Regions from separate parts of the Streptomyces sp. NPDC021100 genome, predicted to be linked through region 1. Evidence: riboswitches for the same ligand, from Rfam matches in the RefSeq annotation. Region 1 holds a riboswitch; each other region holds the start of a gene.
The links. A riboswitch is a leader RNA that binds a small molecule or an ion and turns the genes downstream of it on or off. The one in region 1 is predicted to bind cyclic di-AMP.
Positions count from the first base shown of each region.

Region 2: another riboswitch for cyclic di-AMP. It lies ahead of ACH4PU_RS05640 (C40 family peptidase); the one in region 1 lies ahead of ACH4PU_RS17340 (transglycosylase family protein).
Region 3: another riboswitch for cyclic di-AMP. It lies ahead of ACH4PU_RS28935 (M23 family metallopeptidase); the one in region 1 lies ahead of ACH4PU_RS17340 (transglycosylase family protein).

Region 1 is NZ_JBIRQH010000008.1:100,710-106,010, forward strand. It holds gene ACH4PU_RS17330 (septum formation initiator family protein) at 1-308, opposite strand, end outside; gene eno (phosphopyruvate hydratase) at 446-1,729, opposite strand; gene ACH4PU_RS17340 (transglycosylase family protein) at 2,481-3,221, opposite strand; cyclic di-AMP (ydaO/yuaA leader) riboswitch at 3,226-3,405, opposite strand; gene ACH4PU_RS17345 (transglycosylase family protein) at 3,666-4,817, opposite strand; gene ACH4PU_RS17350 (cytochrome P450) at 4,969-5,301, opposite strand, start outside.
Region 2 is NZ_JBIRQH010000002.1:440,442-445,742, reverse strand. It holds gene ACH4PU_RS05650 (spherulation-specific family 4 protein) at 1-481, shown strand, start outside; gene ACH4PU_RS05645 (endo alpha-1,4 polygalactosaminidase) at 451-1,533, shown strand; cyclic di-AMP (ydaO/yuaA leader) riboswitch at 1,714-1,865, shown strand; gene ACH4PU_RS05640 (C40 family peptidase) at 1,872-2,345, shown strand; gene ACH4PU_RS05635 (GNAT family N-acetyltransferase) at 2,500-3,015, shown strand; gene ACH4PU_RS05630 (YchJ family protein) at 2,997-3,401, opposite strand; gene ACH4PU_RS05625 (hypothetical protein) at 3,727-4,302, shown strand; gene ACH4PU_RS05620 (pentapeptide repeat-containing protein) at 4,354-5,013, shown strand; gene ACH4PU_RS05615 (hypothetical protein) at 5,109-5,301, shown strand, end outside.
Region 3 is NZ_JBIRQH010000020.1:64,667-69,967, forward strand. It holds gene ACH4PU_RS28930 (GntR family transcriptional regulator) at 1-667, opposite strand, end outside; gene ACH4PU_RS28935 (M23 family metallopeptidase) at 992-1,798, opposite strand; cyclic di-AMP (ydaO/yuaA leader) riboswitch at 1,812-1,968, opposite strand; gene ACH4PU_RS28940 (M16 family metallopeptidase) at 2,193-3,560, opposite strand; gene ACH4PU_RS28945 (M16 family metallopeptidase) at 3,605-4,990, opposite strand; gene ACH4PU_RS28950 (DNA topoisomerase (ATP-hydrolyzing) subunit A) at 5,253-5,301, shown strand, end outside.

The sequences.
Region 1 (5,301 bases):
AGCCGCTCCACGTACGCCGGGTCCTCCAGCCGCGCCTTCTCCTCGCGCAACCGCTTCACCTGCTCCTTCGCCTGCTCGGAGCGGTTCCGCTGGTCGTCGATGTCCGAACGCTGGGTGACCCACTGGCGCATGGGGTAGGCCAGGGCGACGATCAGCGAGCAGACGACGAGCGCCAGCAGCGCCGCGCGGCCGGTGAGCCGGCTGCGCCGCGGCGGACGGGTGCGCCGGCCCCGGGCGTCCGGCCCCTGGACCAGGACCGAGCCGATCGCCTTGAGCCTGGTCGCGGTGGAGAACCGTTCCGCCGCCACATCGCCTCCCCGCTGCCGGCTTCACCGAAGCCGGAACGCATGCCAAAACCGTCCCCGGCCACGGTACGGGACCGTGGCCGGGGACGGGGTGAGGCGTGAGGCTTTGTCAGCCTCGCACGCGCACTGCCAGGTGCGGCTCAGCCCTGGCGGAAGCGCGGGAACGCGCTGCGGCCGGCGTACACCGCGGCGTCGTCGAGGATCTCCTCGATGCGCAGCAGCTGGTTGTACTTGGCGACGCGCTCGGAGCGGGCCGGGGCACCGGTCTTGATCTGGCCGCAGTTGGTGGCGACGGCCAGGTCGGCGATGGTGACGTCCTCGGTCTCGCCGGAGCGGTGGGACATCATGCACTTGAAGCCGCTGCGCTGGGCCAGCTCGACGGCGTCCAGGGTCTCGGTCAGCGAACCGATCTGGTTGACCTTGACCAGCAGGGCGTTGGCGGCGCCCTCCTCGATGCCGCGGGCGAGGCGCTCGGGGTTGGTGACGAACAGGTCGTCACCGACGAGCTGGACCGCGTCACCGAGGCGCTCGGTGATGGTCTGCCAGCCGTCCCAGTCGTCCTCGAACAGCGGGTCCTCGATGGAGACCAGCGGGTACGCCTCGACCAGCTCGGCGTAGTAGTCGGTCATCTCGGCGGCGGTACGGCTCTTGCCCTCGAAGGTGTAGACGCCGTCCTTGTAGAACTCGGACGCGGCGACGTCGAGCGCGAGCGCGATGTCCTGGCCGGGGGTGTAGCCGGCCTGCTTGATGGCCTCGAGGATGAGGTCGAGGGCCTCGCGGTTGGAGCCGAGGTTCGGGGCGAAGCCGCCCTCGTCGCCCAGGCCGGTGGACAGGCCCTTGGCCTTCAGCACGGCCTTGAGGGTGTGGTAGACCTCGGTGCCCCAGCGCAGCGCCTCGGAGAAGGACTCGGCGCCGATCGGCGCGATCATGAACTCCTGGATGTCCACGTTGGAGTCGGCGTGCGAGCCGCCGTTCAGGATGTTCATCATCGGAACGGGCAGCAGGTGCGCGTTCGGGCCGCCGAGGTAGCGGAAGAGGGGGAGGTCCGACGCCTCGGAGGCGGCGTGCGCGACGGCCAGGGAGACGCCCAGGATGGCGTTGGCGCCCAGGGAGCCCTTGTTGTCGGTGGCGTCCAGGTCGAACATGGCCTGGTCGATCAGGCGCTGCTCGGTGGCGTCGTAGCCGACGAGCTCCGGGCCGATCTGCTCGATGACGGCCAGCACGGCCTTCTCGACGCCCTTGCCCAGGTAGCGGTTCTTGTCCCCGTCGCGGAGCTCGATGGCCTCGAAGGCACCGGTCGAGGCACCGGACGGCACGGCGGCGCGGCCGGTGGAGCCGTCGTCGAGGCCGACCTCGACCTCGACCGTGGGGTTGCCTCGCGAGTCGAGGATCTCGCGAGCTACGACGACGTCGATGGACGGCACGAGGGTCTCCTTCGTGTGTGTCTGGGTACTCCAGCGTTCTGCAGCACGAGCCTAACGGGCGCCGGAGGGTCCACCCGCCCCCGGAGCGCCACCCCGCCGGAAAAATGGCACAAACGCCGAGATCAAGGGCGAATGGGCGAGCTGTTCGCTCAAGGGGGAACCGGTGCGGGAACCCGGTGCGGAACCGATTCGGGAACCGGACGGCGGGCGGGACCGGGCGGGGCGGGGGAGGCGCATCCGTACGTGGCCGGGTGGGGCCGGGTGGGGCGGCCGGCGCGCGGGGCGGCCGCCGGGCGCGCGGAAACGGCGCGCGCTCGGGAGCGGTTCACGGCCCGGGAGGGTGCGCGTCCGACAGTGCCCCCGCGCCTCGGAACGGTACGCGCCCGGGGCGTTTCGCGCCTCGGAACGGTATGCCTCCGGGAACAGTCGCGCCCCGGAACGGCCCGCGCCCGAGCACGCCTTCGCGCCCCGGAACGCGGTCCGCGCCCCGGCCTGACGCGCACCGGACCCGACGCGCGCCCGGGCACGGCGAAGCCCCGCTCCGATGCGGCTCGGGGGGGGATCGATCGCATCAGAGCGGGGCGGTTCCGCTGCGGCCCGGGAAGGGGGCCCGGGCCGGTGGTCGGGTGCCGCACCGGGAACGCCGGCGGTACGGGCGGCGGTACGCGCCGCCCGGCCGCGGGGCCCCGGTCAGGGCCTCGGCCGGGGGCCCGGCCGCGTACGGCACACGCCCCCGGAAGACCCCTCAGCCTCAGCTGAGGTGCAGCTTCTGGCCGGGGAAGATGAGGTCGGCGCTCTCCACGACGTCCTTGTTGCGGTCGTAGAGCTTCTCCCAGCCGCCCTTGACCTTCTTGGCCTCGGCGATCTTGGCGAGGGTGTCGCCTTCCTTGACCTGGTACTCCCCGTCGCCCATCTTGACGGTCTTCGGCGCGGCGTGCTTCGGCGCGGCCGGCTTGGCGGCCGGCGCGGCCGGGGCCTCGTCGGCCTCCCGCTGCGGAGCGGCGTGCTTCGGCGCCGCCTTGCGCTCGCTGCGGTCGGCGTGGCTCTGGCCCGTCGCACGCTGGCCGGAGGCCGACTTGGAGACGACCTTGCCGGAGCCGGAGGTGTCGACGTCCGGGGAACCGCCACCGCGGGTCAGGCCGCCCTCGCCGGCGCAGCCCCAGGCGCCGGGGCCCTGGGCGGCGAGCAGCTTCTCGGCGACCAGGATCTGCTGGCCCTTGCTGGCGAGGTCGGCGCGCGGAGCGTACTGGGTACCGCCCATGGCCGCCCACGAGGACTGCGAGAACTGCAGGCCGCCGTAGTAGCCGTTGCCGGTGTTGATCGACCAGTTGCCGCCGGACTCGCACTGGGCCACGCGGTCCCAGGTCTGCACGGAGGCGGCGTGGGCGGACGTGGCCATCATCAGCGGGGCGGCGACTGCGGCGCCGGTGACACCCGCGAGCGTGGCGATGCGGACGGCCTTGTTCGGACGACGGTGCTTGCCCTTGGACATGACTCGGTTTCCTCACCGGCGCCTACGAGGTGAGCTGTCGGGTTCGGGCGTGAGTTGCCCGGCCCGGTGGCTTGCGCTCACCAGGCTTCACCCCAAGCCGTTCCGGTACGTCGGTCGTTGACCGATGAACCGTTCCGGCGACCTACCGTGGTTCCCCCGCTCCTGCCTACGGCGCTTGCGCGACGACTCCCCCGGCCGCCGGCAGGATTCGGCGTGACGACCGTGGTGCTCGCGATGGCGAGCGATGACGACGGTAAGCACAGACGGCCGACGGGTTCAAACCCTCCTTTTCAGCCACCGTCTGCTCCACCCACCCCGGGGAACCCACTGTTTCCGCAGGTGAAGGTGGTTTCACGGGTTTCTGACGAGCCGTCTCCGCGCGGATGTCAACGAGACCCATGTCTCACTTTCATCCGGAACGGACATTCGACGCGAACTTCCCCGCTACTTCTTCAGTTCGAGCTGCTGACCGGGGTGAATAAGGTCCGGATCGCCCCCGACGACCTTTTTGTTGTCCTGGTACACGCGGTGCCAGCCGCCCTCGACCCGGTGCTGCTCCGCGATCTCTGACAGGTTGTCACCGGGGCGCACGGTGTAGTCGTGCACGGCGGACGCGTCCGCGCGCCCGCGCTCGGCGCCGCGCGAGGCGCGTTCCCCGCCGGAACCGGACGGCTCCGCGCGGTGCTTGCCGGTGCCGGCGTCGTCCGCGCCGGCGCTCGTGCGCTCATCCGTCGTGCCGGAGGCGGACGTTCCGGAGTCAGCGCCGCCGTCCCGGCCGGTCTTCTGCCCGTCGGCCGCGGTGTCCGTGGCGTCACCGGCCGGCTTGCGGTGCTTGCCGCCGGCGGACGAGCCGGTGGACGTGTCGCGGTCGTCACCGGACGGCTTCTCCGGCCGGCCCGGCTTACCGGAGGCATCGGTGGTACCGGAGTTGCCGGTGGTGCCGTGCTCGCCGGCCTTCCCGCCCTTGTCGCCGGTCGTCGGCCGCTCGGAGGAGGCGTCCTTCCCGGCGGAGGTGTCCGACGTCTTCCCGGAGGCCTTGTCGGACGACTTCCCGTCGGCCTTCTTGTCGGTCGTGCCCTCGGTCTTGCCGTCGGCCTTGTCGGACGACGTGTCCCGCGACCGGTCGGAGTCGGTCTTCCCGGACGTCCCGGAAGCCGGCGCGTGCGACGACCCCTCGACCGCGTCGTGCGGCATGCCCGGGTTGACCTCCGGCGCACGGCCGTCCTTGGCCAGGTCGGACTTCACCGCGCAGGCGGGCCAGGCGTACGGGCCGCGGGCTTCGAGGATCCGCTGGGCGACGGCGATCTGCTGGGCGCGGCTGGCCTGGTCGGGGCGCGGCGCGAACTCCGTTCCGCCGTACTGCTTCCACATGTCGGGGGTGAGCTGCAGTCCGCCGTAGAACCCGTTGCCCGTGTCCGCGCTCCACAGGCCGCCGCTCTCGCACTGGGCGACGCGGTCCCAGGTGGGGGCGTCCGCGGCGTCGGCGGTGGTGGCACCGAGCAGGGGCATGGCGATCCCGGCGCCCGTCACGCCCGCGGCGACGACCACGGCGGGCAGTTGACGGGGACGGCGATGTCGGCCTTTCCCGGAGAGCATGCGATCACCTCTCATATTGCTGCCGACCGGCTGCTGACCGCCGCCGATCGTGTGGCTGCTGAATATGACGGCAGAAGATAGCCACGGCCCTCAGGCGCCACAACCCACCGCGATCAGCGCCGTGCAATGGTCAAGCCGAGTTGACGTATAGTCATGTGCCCGTCTGCCCGGGCTCCGGAGAGAAGGCCACGGGCAGGGTCCGCAGGCCCCGCATGATGAGCCCGCCGCGCCATCTGAGATCGGCCGGATCAGCGGAAAGCCGCAGGTCGGGGAGGCGTCGCAGCAACGTCGCGAGCGCCGTCCGGCCCTCCAGCCGCGCCAGCGGCGCCCCGAGGCAGTAATGGATTCCGTGCCCGTACCCGAGGTGCTGATTGTCACTGCGGGCGAGGTCGAGGGTGTCGGGCTCGGCGAACCGTTCCGGATCCCGGTCGGCCGCCGCGAGGACGACGAGCACGGGGTCGCCCTCCGCGATGCGCTGTCCGCC
Region 2 (5,301 bases), on a different contig from region 1:
CGCGGGGGTCCCGGTGCTGGGGTACGTGGACACCGGCTACGGGCGCCGGCCGCCGCGCGCGGTACTGGCGGACGTCCGCAGGCACCGCGGCTGGTACGGCGTCGACGGGGTATTCCTCGACCAGGTGCCCACGGCCCCCGAGTTCCTCGCCCGTTACCGCCGACTCGCCGCGTGCGCGCGGGCGTTGGGGGGACGTACGGTCGTGTTCAACCACGGGACGCACCCGGACCCCGGGTACGCGCGGATCGCCGATCTGCTCGTGACCTTCGAGGGCGACTGGGAGGCGTACCGGACGGCCGGGGTCCCGGACTGGACCAAGGGCCATCTCCCCTCGCTCTTCTGCCACTTGGTCTACGGTGTGCCCCAGGAGCGGGCCGGTCATGTGTCCCGCACGGCCGGACTGCGCGGCGCGGGAGTGCACTGCGCGGTGCCGGGAACAGGAGAGAACCCATGGCAGACCGCACCACCGACGAGCGCCTGAAATCCGCACGTCTGACATCCACCCGTCTGGGAGCCGCACGCCCGGAACCGGGCGGCCCCCGGCGCCGCGGGGCCCGCCGGGCCCTGGGCGCCGGGGCGTTGACGGCCGCGGCCCTGCTCGTCGCCGCCGGCTGCTCGGGGTCGGGCTCGGAGGACGAGGACCAGGCCGACGGGCCCGAGCGGGACGGCAGGCCCAGCGCGTCGGCGCAACCCCGGCCCGGCCACCGGGACACGGCGCCCGGGAAACCCCGGCGCGGCACGAGCCCGGCGCCGTCCCGGGACACCCCGTCCGCCGGCCCGTCCACACCGGAATCCGCCGCCCCGTCGTCGGGGAAGCCCGCCGACCGGGCGGCGCGCTGGCAGCCGCGCCCCGGCACCCGCTGGCAGTGGCAGCTCGACGGGAAGGTCGACACCTCGGTGGACGTCCCCGTCTACGACATCGACGGCTTCGAGAACGACGCGGCGACCGTGGAACGGCTGCACGCCGACGGCCGCAAGGTCGTCTGCTACGTCAACGTGGGCGCGTACGAGGACTGGCGGCCCGACGCGAAGAAGTTCCCGGAGGCGGTGCTCGGCGCGGACAACGACGGCTGGAAGGGCGAGAAGTGGCTGGACATCCGGCGGCTCGACGTCCTCGAACCGATCATGGCGGAACGTTTCGACATGTGCCGGAAGAAGGGCTTCGACGCCGTCGAACCGGACCTGACCGAGGGGTTCCGGAACGAGACGGGCTTCCCCCTCACCGCCGCCCACCAATTGGCGTTCAACCGCCTGATCGCACGGCTCGCCCATGACCGCGGAATGTCCGTCGGTCTCAAGAACGACCTCGACCAGATCCCGGACCTCGTCGGCGACTTCGACTTCGCCGTGAACGAACAGTGCGCCGAGTTCCGCGAATGCGACAAACTGTCGCCCTTCGTGAAGCGCGGCAAGGCGGTGTTCCACGTCGAATACAAGCTGGATCCGGGGGAGTTCTGCGGTCGGACCAAGGATCTGGGGCTCAGTTCCATGCAGAAGAAACTCGGTCTCAATTCCTGGCGTCGTCCCTGCTGAGAAGGGGTCAAGCCGCCGGAATGAAACCTTCCGGCCGGCGTGAAGAACCTCACAGACGGCCGTTTCGGCACCGGATTTCGCCGGTGGATGGTGCAGGATCATGCACCGAACAACCAAGAACCCGTCACAGAGGCGGGCCACCCGGGCGGACGCCGAGTCCTGCCGCCGCTCCGGGTGCGGACCGGATACACGCGGATCGGCAGGAGCGGGAGACCCAGGCACGACGGACCACGATGGCGGTGGTCCTAGGGGTGAAGCCACATGGTGGCCGGGCAACTTTGTCAGCCCGAACCCGACAGGTCATCTTTCGCAGGCGGATGACGAAGGGCTTACTCGGCATGTCTGCGCTGCCTCGCATACCCGCGCTCATCTCCCGGGCCGGAACCGCATCGGCCCTCACCGCCGCCACTGTCGCGGCGTCCGTCCTGCTCCCCGGCATGGCCGGGGACGCCCAGGCGGCCACCCCGGGCTCCCAGGCCGTCAAGGTCGCGGCGTCCAAGAGCGGCTCCCCGTACCAGTGGGGCGCCACCGGCCCCAACCGCTTCGACTGCTCGGGCCTGACGCTCTACTCGTTCAAGAAGGCCGGCAAGAAGCTCCCCCGCGTCGCCGCCGACCAGTACAACGCCACGCGGCACATCTCGCGCGGCTCCCGCTCCGTCGGCGACCTGGTGTTCTTCCACTCCGGCAGCAACGTCTACCACGTGGGCATCTACGCGGGTGGAAACAAGATCTGGCACGCTCCCGGCACCGGCAAGAAGGTCCGCCTGGAGAAGATCTGGTCCAACAGCGTCTGGTACGGCCGCGTGCGCTGACGTCTGACACCTGATGTCTCATTCGGGCCGGCGCCTCATCGGCGGCGCCGGCCCGTCTCCTTCAGGTGAGAGCCGCCCGGAGGGACGACGTCCCGGTGCGGGGACGGCGAAAAACCGATGCGGGCCCGTGTCGGCGGGTGATAGCCGTCGGGCCATGGACGACCTTGTGACAGCCCGGCTCATCCTGCACCGCCTCACCGTCGCCGAGGCGGAGAACATCGCCGCCGAGGACCCGGAGCTGCTGCCGCACTGGGTACCCGGGTATCCGGAGGACGACGACGTGAAGGCCGCGCGGCGGTTCCTGACGGCGGAACGGGAGGGGCCCGGGCGGCATCCGGGAGCCTACGAGATACGGCGCCGGGAGGACGGGCGCGTGGTCGGCGGGCTGGACTTCCACGGGCCCGCCGACGAGGACGGGGCCGTGACCGTCGGCTACGGGCTGCTGCCCGCCGAGCGCGGGAAGGGGTACGCCTCCGAAGCGCTCCGCGCCGCCCTGGCGTCGGCGCGGACGCGGGGCGTCCGGCGGGTGAAGGGCGACGCCGACCACGACAACGTCCCGTCCCACCGCGTCATGACGGCGGCGGGGATGCGGCTCGCGGGGGAAGACGAGCGGGTGAGGTTCTACGAGACCGACTGGGAGCCGGAGCGTCTTCAGGCGGCGTCCACGTAGACCCAGGCGCCGTTCTCCCGGACGAAGCGGCTCAGCTCGTGCTGCGCGTCCTCCTGTCCCCGCACCACGCAGTGGGCGCGGAACTCCACCGTGCCCTCCTGGTGGAACGCGGTGCCCGCCGAGGTCGCCAGGATCTCCAGGCCCGTCCAGCGGACCTTCGGGTCGAGGTCGAGGGACGGCGGGCGGGTGGCGGAGTGCCAGGTGCGGAGGAGGTACGCGGCGTCGCCCACGACGAAGGCGCTGTAGCGGGAGCGCATGAGGCGTTCGGCGGTGGGGGCTTGCTTCGCGCCTTCGTGGAAGGCGCCGCAGCAGTCGCCGTAGGCGGCGGGGAGGCCGCAGGGGCAGGGGGTGGTGGGGGTGATGGTGTTTCGGGGCACGTGATGCATTGTGCCCCGGCGGGGAGGGTGCCCCGGTCCCGCCCCTTCCCGTTTCTTGCGGGGGCCAGCCCCCGCGCCCGCGGAGCCGCGACAAGGGGGTCCGGGGCGCAGCCCTGGAGGAAACGGGAAGGGGCGGGACCGGGGCACCCTCCCGGCCGAACGCCCCGCCGGCCCCGGCAAGAATGGCCGACCGCGTCAAGAGAGCAGGTCAGAGCGGGTGCGGGCCGCAGCGGAAGCGCCCCGCCCCGTCCCGGCGAGCGGTTGCGGGGCCCCGCGCCGCGGCACACCGTGGGCCTCGTCCCCATGAGGGACGTTCCTGGAGGGAGTTGCCCGCATGCGCATCAGCAGAACGACCACCATCGCCCTAGCGGCCTGCTGCTCGCTGGTCCTGGCCGTCGCCGGGCCGGCCCTCGCGGCGGACCCGGCGCCGGAGCGCCCGGCGGCGGAGACGGTGGATACGGCGGAGAGGGCGGAAACGGTGCCCGCCTCGGACACCGCCGACCGGCTGACCACGGTCGGAAGCCTGGGCGACGTCCTCTCGCTGGGCGCCCGGATCGGCAAGGAGCTCCAGGCGGCCAAGCCGGACCTCGCCAAGCTGCGGGAGATGCAGCGGCAGCTCACGGAGCAGGCCGCGCGGCTGCGCGCCTCCGTCAAGGCGCATGTCCCACAGCCCCAGCCGGGTCAGCCGGGAACCGCCCAGCGGGACCTCGCCGCGGACATCCAGAAAGTGGTGGACCAGCTCATCAAGGATGTCAACCAGGCCCTGGTGGACCTGGCCGCGGCCAACGTCCTCGGCCTCGCCGCCGACGTGACCAAGATCCTCGGCGACCTCCAGCAGCTCCTCGGCGTCCTGCTGTCGGCACTCGGCGCACCCGCCGCCGCCCCCGCCACCGCGGCCCCCGCGTCCTAGACGGCCGGCGAGCACGCGGGCGGGCCGGCCGTACCGCGTAGGCTGCGGCGCATGCGCATCCCCGCCTCCCGAGAACTGACCGAACTGCCCTACGCCCACCGCCTGGAGCCGTTCACGGGCCCGATGGAACGGGGCGGCAGTTACGAGAGCGTCCACTTCGACGGCTCCGTCTTCGAGGAGGCGCAGGGCGGCAGCTCCCTCTTCAGCGAGGCGGCGTTCTCCTCGGCGGTCTTCGAGCGCGGCGGCTTCCGGCGCTCCCGGTTCGACGACGTGTGGCTGCACGCCGTCCGCGTGGTCGGCACCAACCTGGCGGACACCACCTGGCTGGACGCCGAGTTCACCGCCGGCGTCCTGGCCGGCACCGAGATGCACGGCGCCGAGCTGCGCCGCGTCGTCTTCCACCAGTGCAAGCTCGACTCGGTCAACCTGCGCGCGGCCACCCTGCGCGAAGTGGTGTTCGTCGACTGCCTGCTGCGGGACGTGGACTTCGGCGGGGCGACGCTGACCGACGTCCGCTTCCCCGGCTCCACCCTGGACCGCGCCCGCTTCGAACGGGCCCGACTGGCCCAGGTGGACCTGCGCGACGCCGTCGCCCTGGGCATCACCGCCGGGCTGGGCGACCTGGGCGGCGCGACGATCAGCACGCCGCAGCTCTTCGATCTGGCCCCGGCCCTGGCCCGGCACATCGGACTCACCGTGAAAGACGACTGATTCGGCCACCCCCCAACACACCCGGAGAAGGCGACGAACCCGGGCAACCCGCCCTCCGGCGGACCCCGCACACCGGCCTGCGCTACCGTCGCCCGGTGCGCAGACGACCGCTCGCCGCCGCCCTGCTCGCCGCCGCCGTTCTGCTGACGGCCTGCGAGTCGGGCTCCGACTCCGGGCCCGACGACCGTGGGAACCCCCGTTCCCCACGGTCCGCCGGTCCGCGCGAGGAGACCCGCCGCGACGGCGCCGAGCTCCTCCACCGCCCCGGCGGCCGGGCCAGCGCCCAGA
Region 3 (5,301 bases), on a different contig from region 1:
AAGCCGGCACCGGCCGCCAGAACCGGAATTCCCCGGGGGCCCGTCCGGCCCGTCCGGCGGCGATGTCCCGGGCACGCCCCGCGTCCCTCCTGACCACCGCGTCGACCAGCGCGGCGTGCGTCTCCCAGGTCTCCACGGGCCGGGCGGGCGGCTCGGGCGCGTACATCCAGGCGATCTTGCGCCGCACCTGGGTGAGCAGCGCGCCCAGGCTGGGGCTGCCGGACGCCTGGGCGAGCGTCTCGTCGAACCAGTCGCCCAGCGGGCACAGCTCGCCCGGCTGCCCGGCGCGGGCGCGCTCCCGGCCCAGCCGGACCAGTCCGCGCAGCACCTTCAGGTGCGCCTCGGTCCGCCGCTGCGCGGCCCGGGCGGCCCCCAGCGGCTCCAGCAGCGCCCGCACCTCCAGCAGGTCGGCCGCCTCCTGCTCGGTCGGCTCGGCGACGCAGGCGCCCGCGTGCCGGCGCGTGGTCACGAAGCCCTCGGAGGCCAGGGTGCGGAGCGCCTCCCGGACCGGGACGCGCGAGACGCCGTACCGGCGGGCGAGCAGTTCCTCGATGAGCCGGCTGCCGGGCGGGAAGGCGCCGGAGACGATGTCGTCGCGGATGGCCGTGCACACCGCCTGCGCGGAAACGCGGCGGCTCTCGGGAACCGCTTCGGTCCCGCCGTTCACAAACGTCCCCGCATTGGACGGACCTCCGGATCGACCCCGACGCGGCCTCGCGTAAAAGCGACGGTCCGCGGGCGAGGGACGCTTCTTCAGGATTCGCTCGACTCTATGGCAATCCCGCGCGGATTCCGATGGCCGCCGGAAGACCATGGAAATGATTTGGCCAAGCGGAGCGCACGGAGCCGAGTGGAGCGCACGGAGCCGAGTGAAGAGAGCGGGGCCGAGTGGAGAGAGCGGGAAAGCTTCGCCGCCTCCGGACGGCCGAAAGCCCCGCCGCGGACGCGTGGTCCGGGCGGGGCTCGGCGGAAGAAAAGGGGACGGCCGCGGTCAGATGGCGACGCCGTGGGCGCGCAGGTACGCGACCGGGTCGATGTCCGAGCCGTAGGTGGGCGCCGTGCGGGCCTCGAAGTGCAGGTGCGGGCCGGTGACGTTGCCGGTGGAGCCGGAGAGGCCGATCTGCTGGCCGGGGGTGACGGTCTGGCCCACGCTGACGCCGATCGACGAGAGGTGGCCGTACTGGGTGTACGTGCCGTCGTTGTGCTTGATGACGATGTTGTTGCCGTAGGCGCCGCCGTTGCCGGCCTCGACGACGGTGCCGGCACCCACGGCGTGAACGCTGGTGCCCTCCTCGGCGTGGAAGTCGACGCCGGTGTGGCTGCCGGAGGACCACAGGCCGCTGGAGGCGTGGTACTGGGTGGAGACGAAGGAACCGTCGATCGGCATCACGAAGGTGTTGAGGCGCTTGCGCTCCTCCTCGCGGGCCGCGCGCGCCTTCTCGGCACGCTCGGCCTCGGCCTTGCGCTTGGCCTCGTCGGCGCGCTTCTTGACCAGGGCGGCCTGCGCCTTGGCGGCGTCCTCGGCCTTCTGGGTGGCGGCGTCCTGCTCGGCGACGCCGCGCTGCATCTGGGCCTGCTCGTCCACGCTGTCGGCCACGTGGTCGGAGATGACGACGGCCTGGGTGAGGCCGGTGTCCTGCACGCGGGGCGCCTCCTCCGGAGAGGCGGCGAAGGCCGGAGCGGCGACACCGGCGACGACGCCCGCGGCGCTCAGGGTGGCTATGCCGGCGACGTTGGCGCCGACTCGCACGGCACGGCTCGGACGACGGTGCTTCCCGGTGGCACGGGTGAACGCCATGGTTGCGGCTGTTCCTTTCCTTCCCTCTCGCCTACCGGGTTAGCTGACGGGTTCGGAGCAGGAAGGTCTCCTACGGTTCCCTCCGGAGAGGGACCCGATTCACCCCAGGGAACATGTGGTTCCCCGGCTCCCCTGGCTCGCGCCGTACGGGGACTCGGCGATGGCTGCCCGGGGCCGCGGTTGCGGCTCCGATCCGACGGGCTGCCGCCATGAAGCTAATCGTCGTCAGATTCGAACGGCAAACGGAACCCCGTTTTAGTGACGCACGCCACAGAAGGATGGTGCAACCGCTCCTATAAATCGGGCATAACGGAGGCGCGTGGCCCCCGAAGGGCCCACGCGCCTCTCCGCCCCCGCGCGTGCGCCGGGGCGCATGCGGAGGCTTGAGCTTCCGTCAGGCGGAAACGACCGTCACCTCGCCGATGCCAAGCGCCCGGACGGGCTCGGCGATCTCCGCGGCGTCCCCGACCAGCACGGTGACCAGGCGGTCGGCCGGGAAGGCGTTCACGACGGCCGCGGTGGCCTCCACCGTCCCGGTCTGCGCGAGGCGTTCGTACATCCGGGCCTGGAAGTCGTCCGGGAGGTACTGCTCGACCTGGTCGGCCAGCGTGCCCGCGACGGCCGCCGCCGTCTCGTACTTGAGCGGCGCGACACCCACCAGGTTCTGCACGGCGACGTCGCGCTCGGCGTCCGTCAGCCCCTCGGCGGCGAGGGTGCGCAGCACCGTCCACAGGTCCGCCAGCGCCGGACCGGTGTTGGGGGTGTCCACGGAGCCGCTGATGGCGAGCATCGCGATGCCGGTGCCGTCGGGGGCGGAGCGCAGCACCTGGCCGAACGAGCGGACGCCGTAGGTGTAGCCCTTTTCCTCGCGCAGCACGCGGTCCAGACGGGAGGTCAGCGTGCCGCCGAGGCAGTACGTGCCGAGCACCTGGGCGGGCCAGACGCTGTCGTGCCGGTCGGCGCCGACGCGGCCGATGAGCAGCTGCGTCTGGACGGCGCCCGGGCGGTCCACGATGACGACGCGGCCGGTGTCGTCGGCGGAGACGGGCGGGACGGGCCGGGGCTCGGCCGGGGAGCCCGTCCAGGCGCCGAGAGTGTCGGCCAGGGCCTGGTCCAGGTCGACGCCGGTCAGGTCGCCCACGATCACCGCAGTGGCGGTGGCCGGGCGGACGTGCGCCTCGTAGAAGGCCCGTACGGAGGCGGCGTCGATGCGCTCGACGGTCTCCTCCGTGCCCTGCCGGGGCCGGGACATCCGCGAGTCGGCCGGGAAGAGCTCGGCGGAGAGCGCCATGGCGGCCCGGCGGGCCGGGTTGGCGAGCTCGTGCGGGATCTCGTCCAGGCGGTTGCGGACGAGGCGCTCGACCTCGTTGTCGGGGAAGGCCGGGGCGCGCAGGGCGTCGGCGAGCAGGCCCAGCGCCTTGACCAGCCGGGAGGCGGGGACCTCCAGGGAGAGCCGTACGCCGGGGTGGTCGGCGTGGGCGTCCAGGGTGGCGCCGCAGCGCTCCAGTTCGGCCGTGAAGTCCTCGGCGCTGAGCTTGTCCGTGCCCTCGGAGAAGGCGCGGGCCATGATCGTGGCCACGCCCTCCAGGCCGGCCGGCTCGGCCTCCAGCGGCGCGGCGAGGCTGACCTCGACGGCGACGACCTGCTGGCCGGGGCGGTGGCAGCGCAGCACGGTCAGGCCGTTGGGCAGCCGGTCGCGGCCGGGGGCCGGGAAGTTCCACGGGGTGGCCGTGCCCGGCAGGGGCTGCGGGTGGAACTGCATGGTGGGTCCGGCGGTGCCGGTGGCGCCCACGACTGCGGCTTCGCTCACTGGGCCGTCTCCTCTTCCTGTACGTCGGCTTCCTGCGCCATGGCGCCCTCGGTGGCGCCTGTCTCGTCGGCGCCCGCGGTCTGGGGCCCGGTCGGCTCGTAGACGAGCACCGCGCGGTTGTCGGGGCGCAGCCGCGCCTGGGCGACGGCCCGCACCTCCTCCGGCGTGACCTCCAGGACCCGCTGGACCGCGGTCAGGGCGAGCTGCGGGTCGCCGAAGAGGACGGCGAAGCGGCAGAGTTCGTCGGCGCGTCCGCTGACCGTGGCCAGCCGGTCCAGCCATTCGCGCTCCAGCTGGGCCTGGGCGCGCTCCATCTCCTGGGCGGTGGGCCCCTCCAGCGCGAAGCGGGCCAGCTCCTCGTCGACGGCCGTCTCGATGTCCGCGACCTCGGCGCCGGCGGACGCCTTGACGTCCAGCCAGCCCAGTGAGGGGGCGCCCGCGAGGCGCAGCATGCCGAAGCCCGCCGCGACCGCGGTGCGGTCGTGCCGGACGAGGCGGTTGTGCAGCCGCGAGGACTCACCGCCGCCGAGTACGGTCAGTGCCAGGTCGGCGGCGTCCGCCTCCCGGGTGCCGTCGTGCGGGAGCCGGTAGGCGGCCATCAGGGCACGCGAGGGCACCTCCTCGCGGACCACCTGGCGGAGCTGCTCGCCGACGACGTCGGGCAGGGCGCCGTCGCGCGGCGGCTGCTTGCGGTCGTGGGCGGGGATGGACCCGAAGTACTTCTCGATCCAGGCCAGCGTCCGCTCGGAATCGATGTCGCCGACCACGGCGAGGACGGCGTTGCCGGGCGCGTAGTACGTGCGGAAGAACTCCCGCGCGTCCTCCAGGGAGGTGGCGTCCAGGTCGGCCATCGAGCCGATGGGCGTGTGGTGGTAGGGGTGGCCCTCGGGGTAGACCATCGCCGTCAGCCGCTCGAACGCGGTGCCGTAGGGCACGTTGTCGTACCGCTGGCGGCGCTCGTTCTTGACGACGTCGCGCTGGTTCTCCATGGACTCGTCGTCGAGCGCGGTGAGCAGCGAGCCCATCCGGTCGGCTTCCAGCCACAGCGCCAGCTCCAGCTGGTGGGCGGGCATGGTCTCGAAGTAGTTGGTCCGCTCGAAGCTGGTGGTGCCGTTGAGCGAGCCGCCGGCGCCCTGCACCAGCTCGAAATGGCCGTTGCCCTTCACCTGCGCCGAGCCCTGGAACATCAGGTGCTCGAAGAGGTGGGCGAGGCCGGTGCGGCCCTTGACCTCGTGGCGCGAGCCGACGTCGTACCAGAGGCAGACTGCCGCGACCGGGGTCAGGTGGTCCTCCGAGAGCACCACTCGCAAGCCGTTGGCCAGGCGGTGCTCGGTCGCTGTCAGGCCGCCGGTGCCGGCCTGTTGCGCGGCCGTGTGACCCATGGGCATGTACGTCCCTTCGATCGCTCGATATCTCGCTGCATCCCGCGCCGCGGTTACCCGCCCGCGGCGCCCGCGACGACTCGCGTGATGAACACTGCTGTCACTGTATGCAAGCGCACCGACATCCGGCGAAGTTCCCGGGGCCTCCCCAACGACAACGCGGTGCTCGCGGACGGGTCGCGGTCGGCGTTGTCAGTGGGGAGGTCCACAATGGTCGGCGTCAGTCCGCCCCCGGCAATCGACCGAAGGAGCCGCAGCCGCGATGGCCCGCCGCAGCACGAAGACCCCGCCGCCGGAAGAGTTCGAGGAGC